DNA from 2 places in the Paenirhizobium cremeum genome. Region 1 is predicted to be linked to the other one. Evidence: predicted binding sites of a transcription regulator. Region 1 holds the regulator's gene; the other holds the start of a gene.

Region 1 (4,267 bases):
GGTTTTGGCGTCTTCGAGAATCTGCCGAAGGTCGGAAGAATTGACTGCCGAAAGATCGAGAAAATGCTTGGGAGCGGCCATGCTGTTACCTGTTTAAATCCGGGCAGTCGTGTCGAGTGTCGTCTGAACCTTTTCCGCCGCAAGGCCGATGCGGTTCAGCCCCTCCCTGGCATCCTCGGCCGTGACGACAAGCGGCGGCAGAAGGCGGATGACGTTATCGCCCGCCGGTACGCCGAGGATATGCTCGTCGCGCATCGCCTGCAGCAGCTCCGCGGAAGGCACCTTCGCCTTGATGCCGAGCATAAGGCCTTCGCCGCGTATCTCCTCGATGACACCGGGGAACCGGTCCTTGAGCTCGGCAAGACCCTGGCGGAAGACGAGCGCAACGTCGCGCACATGTTCGAGAAAACCGTCGGCGAGGACGACATCGAGCACGGCATTGCCGACTGCCATGGCAAGCGGATTGCCGCCATAGGTGGAGCCATGGGTGCCGGCCTTCATGCCCGAGGCAGCGTCTTCTGTCGCAAGGCAGGCGCCGAGCGGAAACCCGCCGCCAATGCCCTTGGCCACGGCCATGATGTCAGGCGTGATACCCGTCCATTCGTAGGCGAACAGCTTGCCTGTACGGCCGATCCCGCACTGGACCTCGTCGAAGATCAGGAGAAGACCGTTGTCATCGCAGATCTTGCGCAGTTCCCGCAGGAAACCGGCAGGCGCGGTGCGGATGCCGCCCTCGCCCTGAACGGGCTCGATGAGGATGGCTGCCGTTTCGTCAGTAATCGCCGCCTTCACAGCTTCCAGATCGCCGAAAGGCACCTGATCGAAACCCGGCGCCTTGGGGCCGAAGCCTTCGAGATATTTCGCCTGGCCGCCAGCGGCAATCGTCGCCAGCGTGCGGCCATGGAAGGCGCCTTCAAAAGTGATGATGTGGAACCGCTCGCCATGTCCCTTGGAGAACTGATAGCGGCGGGCCGTCTTGATGGCGCATTCAAGCGCCTCTGCACCGGAATTGGTGAAAAACACCCGGTCGGCAAAGGTCGCCTCGGTCAGGCGCTTGCCGAGCTTTTCCTGGCCTGGGATCTCATAGAGGTTCGAAAGATGCCAGACCTTATCGGCCTGCTCACGCAATGCGCCGACGAGATGAGGGTGGGCGTGGCCCAGCGAATTCACGGCGACACCCGCTGCGAAATCGAGATATCGCTCTCCGTTTTCCGTAATCAGCCACACGCCCTCGCCTCGCTCGAAACGCAGCGGAGCGCGCATGTAAGTCTGATAAAGCGGAGAGGCCTCGGCCATAGCGAAAGACTCCTTTCGAAGAGCTTTTGTCTTTTCGGGTGCGGACCGCACCGGAACCCCTGTTCCGCCGGGTCCAAAAAATCAAAAATGCCGCCTTGCGGCGGCGGCTGCACTATCGTCATTTCGCCCCTCCCTGTCAACGAAACACCGCGGAAAAGCGGAATTTTCGCCACTCGGAGTCGAGGGACAGAGCCAAGCGGCGCATGGGCGAACATGATCGCGCCTCGGTAGCAAGTTGGGGAAAACTTCGAAATCGATTCCCGATGATTCCGCCGACTCTTGTCACGGAGTCAGCCTCACACTAGGTTAAGAACCAATAAAGAAATTGCATGCGGCGGAATTAGTCACCGACAGTATCGAGGCAGTTTTGTTTCGGAATTTTCCGAAGCAACGGCGAGGGATTCTGCCAGCACGAATTGCGACCGGCGGAGAAAATGGCATGAACTGGACGGATGAGCGAGTAGAAAAGCTGAAGCGGCTTTGGGCCGAAGGCTTGAGCGCGAGCCAGATTGCCGCGCAACTTGGCGGAGTGAGCCGCAATGCCGTTATCGGCAAAGTTCACCGCCTCAGCCTCCCGGGCCGCGCCAAGGCCGGCGGCAGCGTCGCGACGACGCGGACGGCAAAGCGCACGGCGACGCCGCCCCGCGCCCAGAACTATGCGCCGCGCGTCACCACCCGCACCGTTGCGCGGCCTGCCGGCGCCAACATGCTCAAGGAAGAAATCGAGATCGAAGGCATCGAGGAAATCGATATCGCTCCGGCGAGCAACGTGGTCGTGCCGATTTCCCGGCGTCTGGCGCTGACGGAACTCACGGAACGCACCTGCAAGTGGCCGATCGGCGATCCTATGAAGGACGATTTCCATTTCTGCGGCTGCGAGTCGTCCGATAATTCCCCTTATTGCAACTATCACGCCAAGCTCGCCTACCAGCCGATTGGCGACAGGCGTAGGTCGGCTCGATAAAGTCCGGCGTCTTCGGACAAAACCGGAAATGTAAAAACGGGCCTTTCGGCCCGTTTTTTGTCTGTCACAACGTATCCGCAATGTGATCCTGGAAAAACCCAATCAGGCTTCCATGGAATATCCCGCGCCGCGCACGGTGCGGATCACATCCTGCATATTCGAGAAGTTGAGAGCCTTGCGAAGGCGACCCACATGCACGTCGACCGTGCGTTCGTCGACATAGATGTCGTGGCCCCAGACGCCGTCCAGAAGCTGGGAACGCGAGAAAACGCGCCCGGGGGAAGCCATCAGGAACTCCAGCAGACGGAATTCGGTCGGCCCAAGCCGGACTTCGCGGCTCTTGCGATGAACCCGATGGGTCTCGCGGTCCAGTTCGATATCGCCGCAACGCAAGACACTGGAGAGGACCTCCGGACGTGCGCGGCGCAGCATGGCCTTGACACGCGCCATCAGTTCCGGGGTCGAGAACGGCTTGACGACATAGTCATCCGCCCCGGTCGCCAGACCGCGCACGCGCTCGCTTTCTTCGCCGCGGGCCGTCAGCATGATGATCGGCAGACGTTCCGTCTCCGGCCGCATACGCAACCGGCGGCAAAGCTCGATGCCCGAGACACCGGGCAGCATCCAGTCGAGGATGAGCAGGTCGGGAACCCGCTCCTGCAGCCTCAACTCCGCTTCATCGCCACGCAGGATGGTCTCGACCTCGTAACCTTCAGCCTCGAGATTGTAACGAAGAAGCACGCTCAGTGCTTCTTCGTCCTCAACGACAGCAATCTTGGGCAACATCGACTTCAACTACCTCTCTCAGGACCGACGGCTCACTCGGCGATGGCGCCGACGGTAGCCGTCAGGTCTTCCTTCGGGCGCTCGCCTTCCGGCTGAGCGCCCGTCGCCATGTAGTAGATCGTCTCAGCGATATTGGTGGCATGGTCGCCGATGCGCTCGATGTTCTTGGCGCAAAACAGAAGATGCGTGCAGCTGGTGATGTTGCGCGGATCTTCCATCATGTAGGTCAGAAGCTCGCGGAAGAGCGAGGTATAGATGGCGTCGATCTCCTCGTCGCGATCACGGATCGACTTGGCCTTTTCGGCCGAGCGTGTCGTGTAGACGTCGAGCACTTCCTTGAGCTGCACGAGCGCAAGCTCCGACAGATGCTCGATGCCGCGGGCGAGCTTGCGCGGAACGCCGGTGGCCTGAACGGCCATGACGCGCTTGGCGTTGCTCTTGCCGAGATCGCCGACCCGCTCCAGGTCATTGGCAATCTTGAGCGCGCCGATGATCTCGCGAAGATCAGCTGCAACCGGCTGGCGGCGGGCGATGGTGACGATCGCCTTGTCGCCGATCTCGCGCTCGGCGGCATCCATGATGACGTCGTCGGAGATGACCTTCTGGGCAAGGGCGGCATCGGAATTGACAAGCGCGCGAATGCTGTCGCCCACCATCTGTTCGGCAAGCCCACCCATCTCGGAGATGCGGCGCATCAGGTATTTCAGTTCCTCGTCATAGGCCGAGTAGATATGCGATGAAGACATGTTCTTGGTATCCTTGAAATGGAAGATCGATCACCGGATGCGGCGACATCAGCCGAAGCGGCCCATGATGTAGTCCTGCGTGCGCTGATCGTCCGGATTGGTGAACATCTTGTCGGTATCGTTTTCCTCGACCAGCAGACCGAGGTGGAACATCGCCGTGCGCTGGGAAACGCGGGCCGCCTGCTGCATGGAGTGCGTCACGATGACAATCGTGAAGTTGGTTCTGAGCTCGTGGATCAGTTCCTCGACCTTGGCGGTCGCGATCGGATCGAGTGCCGAGCAAGGCTCGTCCATCAGGATGACTTCCGGGCTGACGGCGACTGCACGGGCAATGCACAGGCGCTGCTGCTGGCCGCCGGAGAGACCGGTGCCAGACTCATGGAGGCGGTCCTTCACCTCGTTCCAGAGGCCGGCCTTCTGAAGGCTGGTCTCGACGATCTGGTCGAGATCGGCCTTCGACTTGGCGAGACCATGG
Region 2 (4,267 bases), 1.8 Mb from region 1:
TCCGTGCCAGTAGGACGGCAGGTTCTCCGTCACCTGCACCGGCGTCCCGCCTCCGGCCGGCAGTATGTACATGCACGTTTTGCCATGTTCGACCTTGTCGCACAGCATGATGAAACGGCCGTCCGGCGAAATGCCGTGATCGTTGTTGCAGCGGGTCGCGAAGCCGGTATCGATCTGCCGCGGCTCCTCGCTGCCGTCGGGCGGCAGTCGATAGAGCAGGCCGTCGCTGTTGATGAGCAGATAGCTGCCGTCGGGCGACCAGTTCGGGGCCTCGATGAGCCGATCCGTCTGCCAGACGATGCGATGGCGGCGCGTTCGGATATTGAAGATCTCGAGCGAGCTTCGCATGTCCCCTCCAGCCAGGCCGCCGACGTGCCGTCAGCGGTCCCGGAAACGGTTGGTGATCGGATAGCGCCGGTCGCGGCCGAAGTTCTTCTTGGTGATCTTCACGCCGGGGGCCGACTGTCGCCGCTTGTATTCGGCGAGATAGAGCAGATGCTCCACCCGGTGCACCGTCGCGACGTCATGGCCGCGGGCCACGATATCCTCGACCCCCATCTCCTTTTCGACGAGGCATTCGAGAATGTCGTCCAGCACCGGATAAGGCGGCAGCGAATCCTGGTCTGTCTGGTTCGGCCGAAGCTCCGCAGACGGCGCCTTGGACAGGATATTGGCAGGAATGACCTCTCCCGACGGTCCAAGCCCGCCCGGCGGCACATGGGCGTTGCGCCAGCCGGAAAGAGCGTAGACCTGCATCTTGTAGAGGTCCTTGATCGGATTGAACCCGCCGTTCATGTCGCCGTAAAGCGTGGCATAGCCGACCGACATCTCCGACTTGTTGCCTGTGGTCACCACCATCGAACCGAACTTGTTGGAGATCGCCATCAGGATCGTGCCGCGGGCACGGCTCTGTAGGTTTTCCTCGGTGATACCACTGTCCGTTCCCTCGAACATGTCCGACAGCGCAGACAGGAAACCTTCGACGGGTTCTGCGATCGGCACGATGTCATAGTGGCAGCCGAGCGCCTTTGCGCAGGCCTCCGCATCCGTGAACGATTCCTGCGAGGTATAACGATAAGGCAGCATCACCGTGCGCACCCTCTCCTCGCCCAGCGCATCGACCGCGATTGCCGCACAGAGCGCCGAGTCGATACCGCCGGAAAGGCCGAGCACGACGCTCTTGAAGCCGTTCTTGTTGACGTAGTCGCGGAAGCCCAGCATGCAGGCGCGATAGTCTGCCTCTTCCTTCTCCGGAATATGCGACATCGGCCCGTCGCTGCAGCGCCAGCCATCGGCAGACCGCTTCCAGGTGGTGACGGTCAAGGTCGGTTCGAACTGGCTCATCTGGAAAGCCAGGGACTTGTCGGCGTTAAAGGCGAAGCTCGCACCGTCGAAGACCAGTTCGTCCTGCCCGCCGACCTGGTTGGCGAAGATCAGCGGCAGTCCGCTTTCGATCACCTGACGCAGCGCTACCTGATGGCGCACGTCCACCTTGCCGCGATAATAGGGGGAACCATTGGGCACCAGCAGGATCTCAGCCCCCGTCTCCGCCAGCGTCTCGCAGATGCCAAGATCGTTCCAGATCTCCTCGCAGATCGGGATTCCAAGCCGCACCCCGCGGAAATTCACCGGCCCCGGCATATCGCCCTCGACGAAAACCCGCTTCTCGTCGAACTCGCCGTAGTTGGGCAGGTCGATCTTGTCGCGAAGACCGAGAATCCTGCCGCCGTCGAGAACTGCCGCCGAATTATGCCGGCCCTTCTCCCCCTGTCGCGGAAAACCGACGATCACGCCCGGCCCGCCATCCGCAGTATCGGCGGCAAGCTGCTCTACGGCATGCAGGCACGCCTTGAGAAAGGCTGGCTTAAGCACGAGGTCTTCCGGCGGATAACCGGAAATGAACAACTCGGTCAGCAACAGGAGGTCGGCTCCTTGCGCGGCCGCCTCGGCACGGGCCTCCCGCGCCTTTGCCAGATTGCCGGCGACATCGCCGACCGTCGGATCGAGTTGGGCAATCGCAATGCGCAGGATGTCGGGTCGAATGGTTGTATCGCTCATGCGGCAGGTGTAGCGCGTGACGGTGACAATCGCAATGCGGCCGTCAATCCGGAACGCCGATCTTGGGAATGGATCGGCGCCAAACGCATCCTGTGGGAACAAACCGCCTGAACGGTCAGTTCATCTGGCATTCATGACGGTTATGTGACAGCTATGTGAAGTTTGGATAACGTGACGTAATAGCTGGAGAGCAAAGTGGTCGAGATTGGCTCAGAGCCGGCGGTTTCGCCAAAGACCGCCAGGAATGGCGCTGCTGTTCAGGTGGGCAGGCAGCAGGTTGCAAGCGCTCTCTTGCCGGTCGCGAATTCGCTGCTGCTGGCCATCCTCACGATCATCTGCAGCGAATGGCTTGCCCGGGGTAACCTGGTCGATATTCCCGACTACATGCTTTCGCCGGCCCGGCCCGGTCTCGTGGCAGCAGGCGTGATCTTTGTGCTGCTGCTCGCAGGCGACGCGCTGTTCGGCCGTGCCTATCAATCGGCGCTGGTGGTCATTCCGCTGGCGCTGCTTCCGGCCTTCTTCTCCGGGCAGAAGCAGCTTTTTCTCTCCGATCCGCTCTATCCGAGCGATCTGCTTTTCGGTCGCCAGATCGCCGAACTCCTGCCGGTCATGGTGGCGGCGAAGCCGGTCGTGGCCGCCGGCATATTGGCCGCCACGCTCGCGGCGCTCAGTGCTCTCGTCTATCTGTTCGCCGTGAGCTGGCAACGCTTTCCGCGCCTCTCCGGCCTTTCCAAGCTGACGCGCCTGATCCTCACCCTGCCCTTGATCGGTGCCTTTCTGTCCCTGATGGATGCAACCTCCTACTCCTATCTGCGCGACCGGCTCAACATCGTCCCCATGATGTGGGACCAGCAGGAAAACTATCGCCATAACGGCTTCCTGCTCGCCTTCGCCTTCAACGTGCCAATGGCCAATGTCTCGGCGCCCGAGGGCTATAACGGCGACGCAATAGCGGACATTCCAGCCGACCGGGTGCCTGCAAGCTTCTTCTCAGGTCGCAACGCCGACGTCATCATGGTGATGAGCGAGTCGCTCTGGGATCCGACGCGCCTCTCGAATGTGGGCTTCTGGCCCGACCCGATGCCGACCATCCGCGCCAACCAGTCGGGCAACGTCTTTTCGCCGGAATTCGGCGGCATGACCGCCAATGTCGAATTCGAGGCGCTTACCGGTTTCTCGAACGCTTTCCTTCCCTATGGAAGCATTCCATACCAGCAATACATACGCCGCCCGCTGCCCTCGCTCGCCACCTTCTTCGAATCCAAGGGCTATACCAGCAAGGCATTCCATCCTTTCCAGAGCTGGTTCTGGAACCGCTCGAACGTCTATTCCGCACTTGGCTTCGAAAGCTTCGATTCCGAGGAAACCATGCCCGCAATGGAAAAGCGCGGCATCTTTGCCTCCGATGAAGCGTTGACCCGCGAGATCATGCGCGTCGGCGACGAGACCGGTCGGCCCTTTTTCTTCTTCGCCGTCACCCTGCAGGGACATGGGCCGTACGAAGCCAACCGCTATGTGAAGAACACCGTTGAACTGGATGAAGCGGTGCTTTCCTCGGAAAGCCGCGCAACGCTCGCGACCTATGCCCAGGGCGTGCGTGAAGCGGACAAGAGCCTCAAAACCCTGATGGAATGGGCGAAGAAGCGCCGTCGCGAGACCATCATCGTGATGTTTGGCGACCACCTACCGCCGCTTGGCACGGTCTATACGGAAAGCGGCTACATGCCGGATCAGGTCGCTACCCGCAGGGCGCCGCTCGATGTCATGAAGCGCGAGCATGAAACGCCGCTGGTCGTCTGGTCGTCGAGGCGCGGCGTGCAAAAGGATATCGGTTCGATCAGCCCCGCCCAGTTGCCCTCCCTCGTGGTCAAGCTGGCAGGCTATCGCCATCCCTACTACACCGGCGTCCTCGGTCGGGCGCAGGAGCGCTTTACGGTCTTCGACCGCCACCTGCTGGTCGAGCGCAGCGGCAAGACCCAGGCCGACTGGGCCGTCGACGGAACCAGGCTCGACCCTGCCATTCGCGACCTGCGCCTGCTGCAGCACGACATGATGTTCGGAAAACAGTTCGGCGCCGAACGTTTCTTCCCTGAGATGACGGACCGTCTCAATCCGTCCTCCTGACGGTACGACGAAAGGACAGGGCAATTGGACCGGGCTCCACGCATTATCGTTGCCCGGTATCTTGCGCGGACGAAAGAAAAGCGTC

Evidence for each region. The regulator PhoB, encoded in region 1, activates phosphate uptake and scavenging genes when phosphate is short. The targets are predictions, from matches to a motif close to TGTCATNNANCTGTCAT.
Region 2: the regulator PhoB is predicted to act here: its motif matches at 2,192-2,208, upstream of ACLBKR_RS09720 (LTA synthase family protein).

Annotation. Positions count from the first base shown of each region.
Region 1 is NZ_CP180217.1:127,942-132,208, reverse strand. It holds gene argF (ornithine carbamoyltransferase) at 1-81, opposite strand, end outside; gene ACLBKR_RS00660 (aspartate aminotransferase family protein) at 94-1,296, opposite strand; gene ACLBKR_RS00655 (GcrA family cell cycle regulator) at 1,736-2,260, shown strand; gene phoB (phosphate regulon transcriptional regulator PhoB) at 2,363-3,046, opposite strand; gene phoU (phosphate signaling complex protein PhoU) at 3,079-3,792, opposite strand; gene pstB (phosphate ABC transporter ATP-binding protein PstB) at 3,841-4,267, opposite strand, start outside.
Region 2 is NZ_CP180217.1:1,938,284-1,942,550, forward strand. It holds gene ACLBKR_RS09710 (TolB family protein) at 1-348, opposite strand, end outside; gene ACLBKR_RS09715 (NAD+ synthase) at 379-2,058, opposite strand; gene ACLBKR_RS09720 (LTA synthase family protein) at 2,443-4,182, shown strand.